3 regions of the Erwinia sp. 9145 genome follow, and region 1 is predicted to be linked to each of the others. Evidence: predicted binding sites of a transcription regulator. Region 1 holds the regulator's gene; each other region holds the start of a gene.
The links. The regulator CRP, encoded in region 1, controls carbon source genes, mostly activating them, when cyclic AMP is high. The targets are predictions, from matches to a motif close to ATGTGANNNNNNTCACAT.
Positions count from the first base shown of each region.

Region 1 (4,920 bases):
TGACGGTAAAGCCAATCATCGCCACGCCGTAAAATTTACGGATCACCAGATAGCCGGCCAGGGTAATGGTCAGCATTCCCAACAGAATCAGCGACTCCGGCGCATGCAGACGCAGCGTAATGGCGGCGATGACCAGCCCGGCCAGCGTGCCGAGCGCACGGTGCTGGATGCGCACGCGCGTGGCGCTGTAGCCGTTCTGGCTGACAAACATCACCGTCATCAAAATCCAGTAAGGTTTAGGAAGATCGAAGAACAGGGCCAGAGAACTGGCAAAAGCCAGCATGACCGCGAAACGTGCGGCGGTGCGCAGCGCGGCGGATTTCAGCGAAAGGTAGCTTTTGATCGCCGGCAGCAGCGGCAACCGGCGCTGGCGATCCGCCATCAGGTCGCGTTGATAGAGCGGGCGCTGAGTGCGGAGCACGCGCGCGATGCGGCTGAAGTGCCAGGCGCAAAAATTGCTCACCGGATTGTCCGGGTGCTGGCGTGAGATCTTCTCCAGCGCCTGCAACTGCTTATCCATTGAAAAACGCTCCGGCAGCCGGTGATAAAGAATATCGTCGGCCAGCTGGCGAAGACGCGCGGCGATGGTCTGCGCGTTCCAACGGATCACCGCTTCAGCATGGCTTTGCCCGACCAGTTTCTGCACTTCTTCAGGCTGATGCAGGCTGACCGAAATATGCTCCTGCAAATCCATCGCCACCTGAAAGGCGCGGGTGAGGCGCTTATGGTGATTATCGCGACTGGCGGCCAGCATATGCATTTGCTGATAACAGATGCTGATGAGATCGACCGCCTTTTGTTGCCGCGCCAGCAGCGGCGGCAGCGCATCATCAGGATCGGTTAGTCTGGTCAATAGCGTATATTTCGCCTCGCAATAGGCAGCCAGTTCACGATAAAGCAGGCTGAGCGTTTCGCGCATCGGCTGCTCTTTCCACAGCCAGAACCAGAACCAGTTGAAGACGCCGTACCAGATGGTGCCAAGCACGTAGAGCAGCGGCGGCTGCCACATCGGCATGCGACCGCTGAGGCTGAGGGTAAAGATGGCGGCAATCAGCGAACCGGGCAGCAGCCTGCCGTGCAGCGGGCTGATCTCGCCGGTGACGCCCAGCAGCAGCGCCATCACCAGCAGGATCGCCGGGAGCGGCACCGCCTGCGCGCCGAGGTATTGGATCAGAAAGCTGCTGAAGGCAAACAGGCAACCGCCAATGATCAGGCGTTTGAAGAAGCGCTTATGCGGCGTGTCAAGCCCGGCGATGTTGCAGCAGGCCGGTACGAGGGAGAAGAGCAGCCCGTATTGCAGGCTACCGGCCAGCCATCCTGTTGCCACGGGCAAACAGAGCACCAGCGTCTGACGCAGTGCGTAGTTCACTTCAGGATGGTAAATCAGTCTGCGCCACATTTCGCTGTACCCAATAAAAAGGCGCGGCATGGATGCCGCGCCAGAGTAGCAAAGCCGGTTAGCGCGTGCCGTAAACGACGATAGTTTTTCCGTGTGCGGAGATCAGATTCTGATCTTCCAGCATCTTGAGAATGCGGCCAACGGTTTCGCGGGAGCAGCCAACGATCTGACCAATCTCCTGACGGGTGATTTTGATTTGCATGCCGTCCGGGTGAGTCATCGCGTCCGGCTGCTTCGCCAGGTTGAGCAGCGTTTGGGCAATGCGGCCCGTCACGTCAAGAAACGCTAAATTACCCACTTTCTCGGAGGTGACCTGAAGACGACGCGCCATTTGGGAAGAGAGACGCATCAGGATGTCAGGATTCACCTGAATAAGCTGACGGAATTTCTTATAGGAAATTTCAGCCACTTCACACGCGGTCTTCGCACGAACCCATGCGCTACGCTCCTGGCCCTCTTCAAACAGGCCAAGCTCTCCAATAAAATCGCCCTGATTGAGGTAAGAGAGGATCATCTCTTTGCCTTCTTCATCCTTGATCAGCACGGCGACCGCACCTTTGACGATGTAGTAAAGCGTTTCTGCTTTTTCACCCTGGTGAATCAGCGTGCTTTTTGATGGATATTTATGAATATGGCAATGTGACAGGAACCATTCAAGAGTCGGGTCTGTTTGCGGTTTGCCGAGAACCATTCGCTGTTATCCTCTGTTGTCATCATACCTGAATGCAGGCGCTGATTTGTCTGCCAGGCGTTGAAATAGTAAAGCGTTTCCCATCGGGATATTTGTCCAGGCCCGCAGGGTTCATTATATCGTCCCGTTTCGTCACGCTTGTAGAGTACTGACGAGAGTGTTTCAGCTTTGTTTTTAACACAGCTTTAAACGAGTGTCTTCTGTTGTCTCGCTTCAGCATAGCGGGAAACAGGACGCATTGCCGTTTTTGTTATCAGCGCGTAATCTGATGTGAATTGAATGAATTAAAGGAGTCGGTTATGCAAGCGCGCGTCAAATGGGTGGAAGGTCTGACTTTTTTGGGAGAATCCTCATCCGGGCATCAGCTGTTAATGGACGGAAACGCAGGCGATAAAGCGCCAGGCCCGATGGAAATGGTGTTGATGGCCGCGGGCGGTTGCAGCGCGATCGACGTGGTTTCCATTCTGCAAAAAGGCCGGCACGACGTCGTTGATTGCGAAGTCAAACTCACCTCAACGCGGCGCGAAGAGGCACCGCGACTGTTTACCCATATCAACCTGCACTTTATCGTTAGCGGTAACGCGTTGAGTGATAAAGCCGTTGCTCGCGCCGTTGAACTTTCCGCCGAAAAATATTGTTCCGTGGCGCTGATGTTGGGGAAAGGCGTTGAAATTACCCACAGTTTTGAAGTGAATACGCTATAAACCTTAATGCTCCGGTTAACGGGGCTTTATTCAATTTTTTTTCCTTCAATAAGGCGTTTGACCAGCGGCCCCATAATCAGCTCCATCGCCAGCCCCATTTTTCCGCCCGGCACCACCAGCGTATTAATATGCGAGATGAATGATCCCTGAAGCATCGACAATAAATAAGGGAAGTCGATATCGTCCAGCGCCTGAAAATGGATCACCACAAAGCTTTCATCCAGCGAAGGAATACCGCGCGCGGCAAAGGGATTAGACGTATCTACCGTCGGTACGCGCTGGAAGTTAATATGGGTGCGCGAAAACTGCGGCGTAATAAAGTTGATGTAATCTTCCATTGAACGCACCACCGAATCCATCACCGCTTCGCGTGAATGACCGCGCTCGCCGGTATCGCGCACCAGTTTCTGAATCCACTCCAGATTGACAATCGGTACCACGCCCACCAGCAGATCGACATTTTGCGCCACGTTATGCTGCGATGTCACCACGCCGCCGTGAAGTCCTTCATAAAACAGCACGTCGGTAGGTTCCGGCAGCGGCTGCCAGGGCGTGAAGGTGCCGGGAACCTGATTCCACGGCACGGCTTCGTCGTAGGTATGCAGATATTTGCGCGACTGGCCGGTGCCGCTGCGGCCATACTCGCTGAAGGTCTGCTCCAGCAGCAGAAAGTCGTTGGCGTCGGGGCCGAAGTAGCTGATATGTCGGCCCAGGTCGCGTGCTTTACGGATCGCCATATCCATTTCGGGCCGGGTAAAACGATGGAAGCTGTCGCCCTCGACTTCTGCCGCACGCAGATTTAACTGCTGAAAGATTTTGCGAAAGGCCAGGCTGGTGGTGGTGGTGCCCGCTCCGCTGGAGCCGGTAACGGCGATCACAGGATGTTTAGCTGACATGGCGAACGACTCCCTGAAAAAATTTTCAATGCGGCATTGTTATCACGATCCGCCGGTAGGTGTCACGCGGGCCGCTGACAGCGGCGGCTGCATTTGCCGCTATTCGCTGAATTTGCCGCGCGGCATAATGTTAATGGTTTCATGGAGTTCTGACCACACCAGCACCGCTTCGCCGCTGGCGAGCTGACGTCGAACGTCCTCCACCTTCTGCGCCAGCGAACGCTCCTGCTCGCCGTAGTCGGTGCCTTCTCGCAGCACGAATGATTCAATCAGATTTTCAAGGGTTTCCGCGGAAACGTCTTGCCAGGGAATAATCATTTCATTTGTCCAGCCAGGTTGAAAGCCACTGCGGCACGCGCTGCTCCAGCCACATTTGCGGCTTTAAGAGCGTGCCGCCTACAAATCCTACATGTCCGCCGTGCCGGGTGAGCTGATACTCCACCGTAGCGGGCAGCATCGCCGGCGGCGGGATCACCGCGGCGGTCATAAAGGGATCGTCCGCCGCGTGAATAATCAACAGCGGTTTCGCCACGCCGGGCAGCAGCGGCAGGGCGCTACAGCGTTGATAGTAGTCGGACGCATCACGAAAACCGTGGGCGCGTGCCGTAATCGCATCGTCGAATTCCCGCAGTTTTTTCATCGCTTTAAGCGCCGGTAAATCCACCGGCAGCGTACCCGGCCAGGCGTGAAGCTTGCGGGCGGCGTTTTGCTTTAGCAAGCCTAACAGATAACGCTGATAGACGCGCGAAAAGCCCTGCTCAAGCTTAACGCTACAGGGTTCCAGCATCAGCGGCGCCGAAATCACCACGCCGGCGTCAAGTAAACACCTCTCCTGCTGCTGGCCCATCAGAAAGGCGAGCATATTACCGCCCAGCGAGACGCCGACGGCCGCAGTGGGAACGTGGCCCCACTCGTCGCGCAGCCACTGAAGCAGGTAGCTGGCGTCTTCGGTTTCGCCTGAATGGTAGATCCGCGCCAGCCGGTTGGGTTCGCCGCTACAGCCGCGAAAGTGCATTACCACGCCCAGCCAACCGCGTGCCTGAAACGCCTGTAGCAATCCGTGGGCATAAGGGCTGTGGACGCTACCCTCCAGCCCGTGAAACAGCACCACGCGCGGCTTATGGCGCGCCTGCGCCGGATCTTCGCTCCAGGCCAGATCGACAAAATCACTGTCCGGCAGCGTCAGCCGCTGCCAGTGAGGCATGAGCGAGATCCGACGGCGCACCAGAC
Region 1 is NZ_JQNE01000001.1:3,561,217-3,566,136, reverse strand. Features, by position in the region: gene FA91_RS16900 (YccS/YhfK family putative transporter) at 1-1,399, opposite strand, end outside; gene crp (cAMP-activated global transcriptional regulator CRP) at 1,458-2,090, opposite strand; gene FA91_RS16890 (OsmC family protein) at 2,390-2,794, shown strand; gene FA91_RS16885 (phosphoribulokinase) at 2,821-3,690, opposite strand; gene FA91_RS16880 (YheU family protein) at 3,790-4,008, opposite strand; gene FA91_RS16875 (hydrolase) at 4,010-4,920, opposite strand, start outside.

Region 2 (4,920 bases), 2.2 Mb from region 1:
GGATCTTCCATCGCATCCAGCAGCATTTCACGGTTCATTACGTTAACGTTCAGATGCTGACCGCCTTCGATACTGGACTCATGATGGAAGTAGCCATCCATCAGGCCGGCAAGGTTGGTTTTACGTACGTCGTCGTCTTTACCCAGCGCGTTTGGCACGATGGAGAAGGTATAAGAAATACCATCTTTCGCGTAGGCAAACGGCAGTTTTGCAACCGAGGTCAGAGACGCAACGGCGCCTTTCTGATCGCGACCGTGCATTGGGTTAGCGCCAGGACCGAACGGTGCACCTGCGCGACGACCGTCTGGCGTATTACCGGTTTTCTTACCATAAACCACGTTAGAGGTAATGGTCAGCACTGACTGAGTCGGTACCGCGTTGCGGTAGGTTTGCAGCTTCTGAATTTTCTTCATAAAGCGTTCAACCAGATCGCAGGCGATGTCATCAACGCGAGAGTCATTGTTACCAAACTGCGGGTATTCACCTTCGATTTTGAAGTCAACGGCCAGGCCGTCTTCATCGCGAATGGTCGATACTTTTGCATATTTGATGGCAGACAGTGAGTCAGCCGCTACGGACAGACCGGCGATGCCGCAGGCCATGGTGCGATAAACGTCGCGATCGTGCAGCGCCATCAGCGAGGCTTCGTAGCTGTACTTGTCGTGCATGTAGTGGATCACGTTCAGCGCGGTCACGTACTGCTTAGCCAGCCAGTCCATGAAGTGATCCATGCGTGCCATTACTTTTTCGTAATCCAGCACGTCGTCCATCATTGGCGCTTCTTTCGGACCAACCTGCATTTTCAGTTTTTCATCAACGCCGCCGTTAATCGCGTAAAGCATGGTTTTCGCGAGGTTGGCGCGCGCGCCGAAGAACTGCATTTGCTTACCGACGATCATCGGGCTGACGCAGCAGGCGATGGCGTAGTCATCGTTGTTGAAGTCAGGACGCATCAGGTCATCGTTTTCATACTGTACGGATGAGGTATCGATTGAAACCTTGGCCGCGTATTTTTTGAAGTTAAGCGGCAGCTTCTCTGACCACAGAATGGTCATGTTTGGCTCAGGGGATGGACCCATGGTGTACAGCGTATTCAGGAAGCGGAAGCTGTTTTTAGTGACCAGCGTACGGCCGTCAACGCCCATACCTGCCAGTGATTCCGTTGCCCAGATAGGATCGCCGGAGAAGAGTTCATCATACTCAGGCGTACGCAGGAAGCGCACCATACGCAGTTTCATCACCAGGTGGTCGATCAGTTCCTGTGCTTCCTGCTCGTTGATCTTACCTGCTTTGAGGTCACGTTCGATGTAAACGTCAAGGAAGGTTGAAACGCGACCAAAGGACATTGCCGCGCCGTTTTGTGACTTAACCGCAGCCAGATAGCCGAAGTAGGTCCACTGAACGGCTTCCTGAGCCGTGGTTGCCGGGCCGGAGATATCGCAGCCGTATTTGGCAGCCATCTCTTTAATCTGTGAAAGTGCATGATGCTGGTCAGCAATCTCTTCGCGCAGGCGAATAGTGGCTTCCAGATTCACGCCGTTTTCCATATCACTTTGCAGAGAAGTGAACTGGGCGAATTTGTCTTTCATCAGATAATCGATACCGTACAGCGCAACGCGACGGTAGTCACCGATGATGCGGCCACGGCCATAGGCGTCAGGCAGACCGGTCAGCACGCCGGATTTACGGCAGCGCAGGATATCCGGGGTATAAACGTCAAACACGCCCTGGTTGTGGGTTTTACGGTAGTCGGTGAAAACCTGTTTCAGGGCCGGATCCAGTTCACGACCGTAAACTTTACAGGAACCTTCAACCATTTTGATGCCGCCGAAGGGGATCAGCGCACGTTTCAGTGGCGCGTCAGTCTGCAAACCAACGATGGTTTCCAGTTTTTTATTGATGTAGCCCGCATCGTGAGAGGTGATGGTTGAAGCCAGGTCGGTATCAAAATCTACCGGCGCATGGGTACGGTTTTCCAGCTTGATGCCTTCCATCACCTTGTCCCACAGGGCGTTGGTGGCTTCAGTTGCGCCGCTCAGGAAAGATTCGTCACCTTCATACGGCGTGTAGTTTTTCTGAATGAAGTCGCGCACGTTGACGCTTTTCTGCCATTCGCCTTCTGCAAAGCCCGTCCAGGCAACTGCCTGTTTTTCGTTGTGCTCGCTCATTTGATACCTACCTTCTTTAATGGAATTCTTTATCCCGCCAGAGTCAGCGGGCGCCGGACATAAATTTGGAGATCAGTGATGATCGCCGTCGCGTAAATAGATAACCCAGTACGTTAATCCAACCAGCAGGCCGCCGCCGATAATGTTGCCGATGGTCACCGGGATCAGATTGTCGATAATAAAGTTTTTCACCGTGAGATGTGAGAACTGCGCGGCGGTGACGCCTGCTGCCTGCCAGAACTCCGGTGAAGCAAAATCTTTGATGATAATCGCCATTGGGATCATAAACATGTTGGCGATGCTGTGTTCAAACCCGCTGGCGACGAACATGGCAACCGGCAGCACCATAGCCAACATTTTGTCGGTCAGGCTGCGGCCGGAGTAGCTCATCCATACCGCCATGCACACCATCAGGTTCGCCAGGGTGCCAAGGCAGACGGCCTCAATGAAAGTATGGTGCATTTTATGGTCGGCGGTCTGTAATACGTTCAGACCCCAGGCGCCGTTATCGACCATGTGTTGACCCGCAAACCAGATCAGGGCGACGAAGAACATCGCACCGAAAAAATTCCCCACGTAGACGTTAATCCAGTTGCGCATCAGCTGGCCCCAGGAGATATGGCCGCTGGCTTTAGCGACCATGGTCAGTACGGTGGAAGTAAAAAGATCGGCGCCGCAGACCACAACCAGCATCAGGCCCAGTGAGAAGCAGATGCCGCCAATGAGTTTCGTGATACCCCACGGCATCGCTGCGGTACCGGTGGTGGCGGTAATGTAAAAGACAAACGCAATTGAAATAAAAACGCCAGCAGTAATGGCCAGAAAAAAAGTGGTGAAGGGGTGTTTTGTTGCTTTATAGACACCGGCTTCTTCGGCCACTTTAGCCATTTCGGACGGTAAGAGCAGATTAAACGGGTTGCCAGCTTTCACACTAACGTCTCCCTGAATGAGTCAACAGTCAGATACTAACAAAGGAGTATAGAGAAGAATTTGATATGGATCATATTGTATCAGGAGGCTGGTGGGTTTATTGCCAGAGAACACGGTTTTTTATTATTAAGTCTTTGAAAATATTACTATAAATATATTTGAAAATTTAAATAAATAGTTGAGGTTAAATTTTACCACGTGCGGGAAAAGTGAAAAAATAACACGTAATGTTTAATATTTGTAATTATTGGCGCTCGGTTCACTCATAAATAAACGTTAAAATAACGTCTGAGCAAAACAGGCAATATTTGTTGCCTGTTTTGATCGGCGCCCTGCGTAAAAACGCTATTTCCAGTTTTGACGTTTTGCCTGCTGGAGTTTCTCGTAGGCCGCCAGTAAGGACTGATGCGCAGGGAAGGCCGCTAACTGCGCATCCACCGCCTGAAGACCATAGAAGGGGGCTTCGCCGCTCAGCGCCGCCGAAGCAGCGTCTACCGCGTCCTGACCATACATGCGCACGAAAGCCGTATGATACTGAAGCGGATCGCGATCTTCTTCCTGGCTCAGCAGCAGCAGCGTTTGCAGGCAGCGATAGTAGTTTGCGCGCGCCGGTGTGAAGAGGGAACTGTTGAACTCCATGGTCCACTCCGTCCAGATCAGCGCCTGATCCAGATCGCCGCCCGCCAGCGCCAGCATCGCTTTCAGCTCGCCAACGCGTAGCGTATACCAGCCGTTGTCTTTGCCGGTTGCCAGGCCGAGCAGTTCACGCACGCGCGTAAAGTCGTCATGGCCTTCGTCATCAAGACGGTCGATTAGCGCCAGAAAGGCCTCTTTGCTCCAGTTGCTGGCAGGCAAAGAAAGAACGACGTCACGCAGGCCTGCACCCATATTGTTATTGGCCAACAAGAGATCTTCAGCCGGATAGATATCGGACATGCCGGGCACGATGATGCGGCAGGCGTACACATCCAGATGCTGATAATCCGCAATGTAAACCTCTTTACCTTCGGCGTTGAAAATGGCCATCAGCGTAGCAAACTCTTCTGCGGTGGTGCCGTTAAAACGCCAGTCAACAAACGGGTAGTCCGCATCGTCCTTAAACAGATCCCAGGAGATCAGGCCGCTGGAGTCGATAAAGTGCGTTTCAAGATTGGCATGTTCCGCCACTTCCTCATCGTCGAAGGTGGGCGGCGTAAAGACATCGAGGTCTTTCAGCCCGCGGCCCTGAAGCAGTTCTGTTACCGTCCGCTCCAGCGCCACGCCAAAATCCGGGTGCGCGCCAAATGAAGCAAAGCAGGTGCCGTTTTGCGGATTAAACAGCACCACGCAGATCACCGGATACTTGCCGCCCAGCGAGGCGTCGTAAGCGAAAATAGGGAACCCTTCAGCTTCCAGCGTCGCAATCGCTTCCACCACGCCCGGGTAGCGATCCAGCACGGCTTGCGGAATCACGGGCAGGCTGATGGATTCAGCAATAATGCGATTTTTAATATAGCGTTCAAACACCTCTGAAAGTGCCTGCACGCGCGCTTCGGCTGGCGTGTTGCCCGCAGACATGCCGTTTGACACATAGAGGTTGCCAATAATATTCATCGGGATGTAAACCGTCTGATTATCGGACTGGCGGGTGAAGGGCAGCGCGCAGATGCCGCGCGCGGCATTGCCGGACTGTAGATCGATCAGCTCGCTGGCGTTCAGTTCATTTTCAGGATCGTAAAATGCGCGCAGGTGATCATCGAGAATGCCGTCCGGCAGACTTTCATCGTCCGGCAGCGGGAACCATTTCTCATTGGGATAATGCACAAAATCGCCGTTGGCAACC
Region 2 is NZ_JQNE01000001.1:1,333,491-1,338,410, forward strand. Features, by position in the region: gene pflB (formate C-acetyltransferase) at 1-2,168, opposite strand, end outside; gene focA (formate transporter FocA) at 2,241-3,098, opposite strand; gene ycaO (30S ribosomal protein S12 methylthiotransferase accessory factor YcaO) at 3,444-4,920, opposite strand, start outside.
Region 2: focA (formate transporter FocA) is a predicted target of CRP. The motif match lies at 3,157-3,174, and genes of this name have one in related genera.

Region 3 (4,920 bases), 740 kb from region 1:
GTCGGTATGGAGCAGCAAATTTTTGAGAAATTCACCCGTGGGCATGCAGAATCCGCCACGCCGGGCGTCGGCATGGGGCTGGCCATTTGTCGCACCCTTATTGAGATGCACGACGGCAAAATAGCGGCAGCGAATCGCCCTGAGGGCGGCGCCTGCTTCAGCATTACGCTTCCCCTGCCGCCGCTACCTGCCCTGGGCGAAGAACCGGATAATACGTAATGAAAAGTCTGCTGATCATTGATGACGAAAAACAGATCTGCCGCTTTTTGCGCACCGCGCTGGAAAGCGATGAAATAAAAGTGTTTGAGGCCCAGACGCTGGCGCGCGGACTGACCACCGCCGCCGCGCGCCAGCCTGACCTGGTGATCCTGGATTTGGGCCTGCCGGACGGCGACGGCGTCCGTTTTATCAGGGAGTTCCGTCAGTGGAGCGATAACCCGATTATCGTGCTGTCGGCGCGCACCGGGGAAGAGGACAAAATCGAGGCGCTGGACGCCGGTGCAAATGATTTTTTATCCAAGCCCTTTGGCGTCGGCGAGCTTCAGGCGCGGGTCAGAGTCGCCTTAAGGCGAAATCATGCCACCCGCGAGCAGGTGGTCAGCTTTGCCGATGTGGTGGTTAATCTGAGCGCGCATCAGGTGTCGCGCGCCGGCGCGCTGGTGCATCTGACGCCGATCGAATTTAAGCTGCTGGCGCTGCTGGTTAACAATCCCGGCAAGCTGTTGACCCAGGCGCAGATCCTGAAACAGGTTTGGGGGCCGAACGCTGACAACAGCCAGTACCTGCGTATTTATATGGGGCATCTGCGGCAGAAGCTGGAGCACGTTCCGGCGCGGCCCGAACACTTTATTACCGAAAACGGCATCGGATATCGTTTTGTTGAGTGACGCGTTGCCTGCCCGCCATAAACGCGCTATTCCCGCCGATCGTAGGCATCTTGCGCCCGTTCGATACTTCCGCCATGTGTCTGCGCCCATGAAATCAACGCCTTAAAAGGCTGCTGGAGCGTCTTTCCTAACGGTGTGATGGCATATTCTACGGCGATGGGCGACGACGTTATTACGCGCCGTGTGACTAACCCGTTTCTTTCCAGTCGCCTGAGCGCCTCCGTCAACGCTTTATGCGTAATAGGATTGAGCCGCCGCTTAATTGCGTTAAATCGTGCGGGTTCAGTACAGACTACGGTAAGGATCAGCACCGACCATTTGTTGGCAACCTGCTCAAGAATCGGTCGTGTCGCATTGATATCATTAAGTAAAGTTTCAACAGACTGCATCGTAACGGTTTCCTTCTGTATATCTGAGATATATCTGGTGCGTAATTGACATCAGATATACAGAATGTATTTTCTGAAGTCCATATCAGAGACATCAGAGGGCAGTAAAATGCAAAAATTAACAGGTAAAACAGCGGTTGTGACCGGTGGCGGCAGTGGGATCGGGCTGGCGATCGCTCAGCGCTTTGCCCGCGAAGGCGCGCACGTTTTTATTACCGGTCGTCGCCAGGCAGAACTTGATAACGCGGTGAAGCAGGCGGAAGGATCGATCACCGCTGTTCAGGGCGATATGACGAAAGAGGCGGATCTGGCCCGACTCTTTACCGCGGTTAAAGCACACAAGGGAACACTTGATATCCTTGTGACAAATGCCGGCGTCTCAGAACCCGCGATGCTGCATACGATTACGCCCGCCCACTACGACAAAATATTTAATCTGAACGCCCGCGCCACGCTCTTCACCGTCCAGGGCGCATTACCGCTGATGCCGCACGGCAGCGCAGTGGTACTCATCGGATCTATTGCAGGTTTTATCGGCACGCCCGGTTATGGTGTTTATGGGGCGTCGAAAGCCGCCACGCGTGCATTTTCACGTACCTGGACAAAAGAGCTTGCCGACCGTGGCGTTCGCGTAAATACGCTCAGTCCGGGGCCCATTGATACGCCAATGTTTGATGAAGTGACCGATGAGATGCGCAAAGCGTTAACCGACATGATCCCGTTGGGTCGCCTGGGTAAACCAGAAGAAGTGGCGGCGGCGGCGCTCTTTCTGGCGTCTGATGAAAGCAGCTACATCGCCGGCGCCGAATTATGCATCGACGGCGGGATGGCGCAGGTGTAATCACGCCGCATGGATAAAGTGAATGCCGCAGGGAGGCGGCGGTATAACCATAAGCTGCACTTATTGCTGTTCCCCCTGCCCTGTTCACCGTGCGCTGTTCTTTTTTTTGCGAGCGCTTATCGGTCTGCGCAAACCATTTCGACCGGCTGTGAAATATTTTTCCGTGTGGACATAAACACATCCCAATAAAACGTGATTTATATCACGTTTTCCCTTTTATTAAATGAAACAGAGTTTGACAAGTGTGAGCAATATCTATTTCCTAATGCGCGAATAACGGCACACTTGCCGCGTTCTTCACGGGTGCTTCCTGCTGACTATCAGCCACCCTTTCTCCCGACTGAAACTTAATAAGACCCGCGCAGTGGCGGCAGAACAGGGTCGTTAAGTATGTGGTAAAAAATAAAATGAAATATAAATTTCTGATGGCTGGCGCACTTGCGGCGCTCTCTTATAGCGTCTCGTCAACCGCTGCTTCTGAAGGCCCGGAGTTCGCCTCCGACTGGTGGCATCAGAGCGTGAACGTGGTGGGCAGTTATCACACGCGTTTCGGGCCGCAGTTTAACAATGATGTTTACCTCGAATATGAAGCCTTCGCCAAAAAAGACTGGTTCGATTTTTATGGCTATCTCGATCTGACCAACTTCTTTGGCACAGGCAACTCAAATGCTAACGGCATTTTCGATCACGGTTCACCCATGTTTATGGAGATCGAACCGCGTTTTTCCATCGACAAACTGACCAATACCGATCTGAGCTTCGGGCCATTTAAAGAGTGGTACTTCGCTAACAACTATATCTACGATATGGGCCGCAACAGCGATAACCGCCAGAACACCTGGTTTATGGGTCTGGGCACCGATATCGATACGCATTCAGACATCGGGCTGTCGCTGAACGTTTATGCGAAGTATCAGTGGGAAAACTACGGCGCCGCCAATGAAAACAGCTGGGATGGCTATCGCTTCAAGGTGAAATACTTCGTGCCGATCACCACCCTGTGGGGCGGTAACCTCGGCTACGTTGGCTTTACCAACTTCGACTGGGGTTCCGATCTGCGTGATAAAACTGACGCATCGCGCACCAGCAACTCCATCGCCTCCAGCCATATCCTGTCGCTGGGCTATGACCACTGGCATTATTCGGTGGTGGCGCGTTATTTCCATAATGGCGGCCAGTGGGCAGATGGTCAGGAGCTGAATTTCGGACGCGGTCCGTTTGAGGTGAAATCGACCGGCTGGGGTTATTACCTGGTGGTGGGCTATAACTTCTGATCCCCCTGCTTCCACGTCAGCGCAACCGCTGGCGTGGTTCTTTCCCCCGTTCATGACTGCTTTTTATTGCCCTCCGACGTATACTTCCTCAGAAAATATTATTTTTATGGAAGGTATTTATGTCAGCCATGCCTGTCGGAGACGGCGTAAAGCTTCGCCCCCTGGAACGCGAGGATTTACCTTTCGTTCATCAGCTTGATAATAACGCCAGCGTCATGCGCTACTGGTTCGAAGAGCCGTATGAGGCGTTTGTTGAACTGTCAGATCTTTATGATAAACACATTCACGATCAGAGCGAACGCCGGTTCGTGGTTGAACATGAAGGCAGCAAGGCCGGGCTGGTTGAACTGGTCGAGATTAACCACATTCACCGCCGCGCCGAATTTCAAATTATTATTGATCCTAACCATCAGGGTAAAGGACTCGGCAGCAAAGCGGCCCGTCTGGCGATGGAATACGGTTTTTCCGTGCTCAATCTTTATAAGCTGTATCTGATTGTTGATAAGGAAAACGAGAAAGCGATTCACATCTATACGCGCCTTGGATTTAAAATCGAAGGGGAGCTGATCCACGAATTCTTTATTAACGGTGAATATCGCAATACCATCCGCATGTGTATTTTCCAGCATCAATACCTGGAACATACCAAACCCACGCACGCTATGGTAAAACCGACCGCGCAATAGCGCATCAGGGCGGCCTGGCCGCCCCGTTTCTGTTATCAGCCGCGTGCGCCAACCGGATTCATAATGGTATGGACGTTTTCCGGCTCAATGTTGTACATGCCGCCGTTAAACGGATCGATAATCAACCAGCCGGGAACGCCGCCCAAAGGTATATTGCCAAAGATGTACCAGAGATTCGGGTGCTCCTGAAGCGGAATGGTTTTTGACACGTAGCCTTCCCGCTCAAGCATCAACAGATACTTCTTCTTACCAAAATAGGTGCCGTCGGATTTCAGCAGCGTTACGGTTTGCGGTGTTAAACCTTCGGCAACCGCCCGGCCCGTTTCATCCTGCACCACAAACTTCACGCCCGGCGGCCAGGTCTGAACAGACACATCCTGCGTTTTATCGCCAACGATGGTTGCGCAGCCGCTCAGTAACCATGCTGACGCCAGCACCAGTAACAGCTTTTTCATAAGGTTTCCTGCGTCCTGAAAGAGTTAAAAACAGTCTAAGCGTAAAGCGGCAGGTTTTCATTATTTCCGCCCGATAAGAGCAGGCGTAATAAGGGAAATTTTTAGCGGGTTATGGCGAATATCAGGACGAGGCAGGCGCGCGACGAATCGCCGCACGATAGGTTAGTCAAACATCTGCTTCAGGTAGCGCTCCAGCGCCGCACGCGAGCTGAAACCGTGAGGGATGCCGTAGTGATGCTGGCTGTCGTCGTTCAGATACATGGGAAACTGTACGTAATGTTCGCAGGTTTTGAGATCGGACGCGGGGTGGGCGAAATCATGGCTTTTTTCCTTCAGCACCGGGTGAATGATCAACGCCGTGCGACCCATTCGTGCTTCACGATTCACG
Region 3 is NZ_JQNE01000001.1:2,821,467-2,826,386, forward strand. Features, by position in the region: gene kdpD (two-component system sensor histidine kinase KdpD) at 1-219, shown strand, start outside; gene kdpE (two-component system response regulator KdpE) at 219-887, shown strand; gene FA91_RS13465 (helix-turn-helix domain-containing protein) at 914-1,276, opposite strand; gene FA91_RS13470 (SDR family oxidoreductase) at 1,386-2,117, shown strand; gene FA91_RS13475 (nucleoside-specific channel-forming protein Tsx) at 2,525-3,391, shown strand; gene speG (spermidine N1-acetyltransferase) at 3,511-4,077, shown strand; gene FA91_RS13485 (hypothetical protein) at 4,113-4,532, opposite strand; gene FA91_RS13490 (DUF2002 family protein) at 4,695-4,920, opposite strand, start outside.
Region 3: FA91_RS13475 (nucleoside-specific channel-forming protein Tsx) is a predicted target of CRP. The motif match lies at 2,360-2,377, and genes of this name have one in related genera.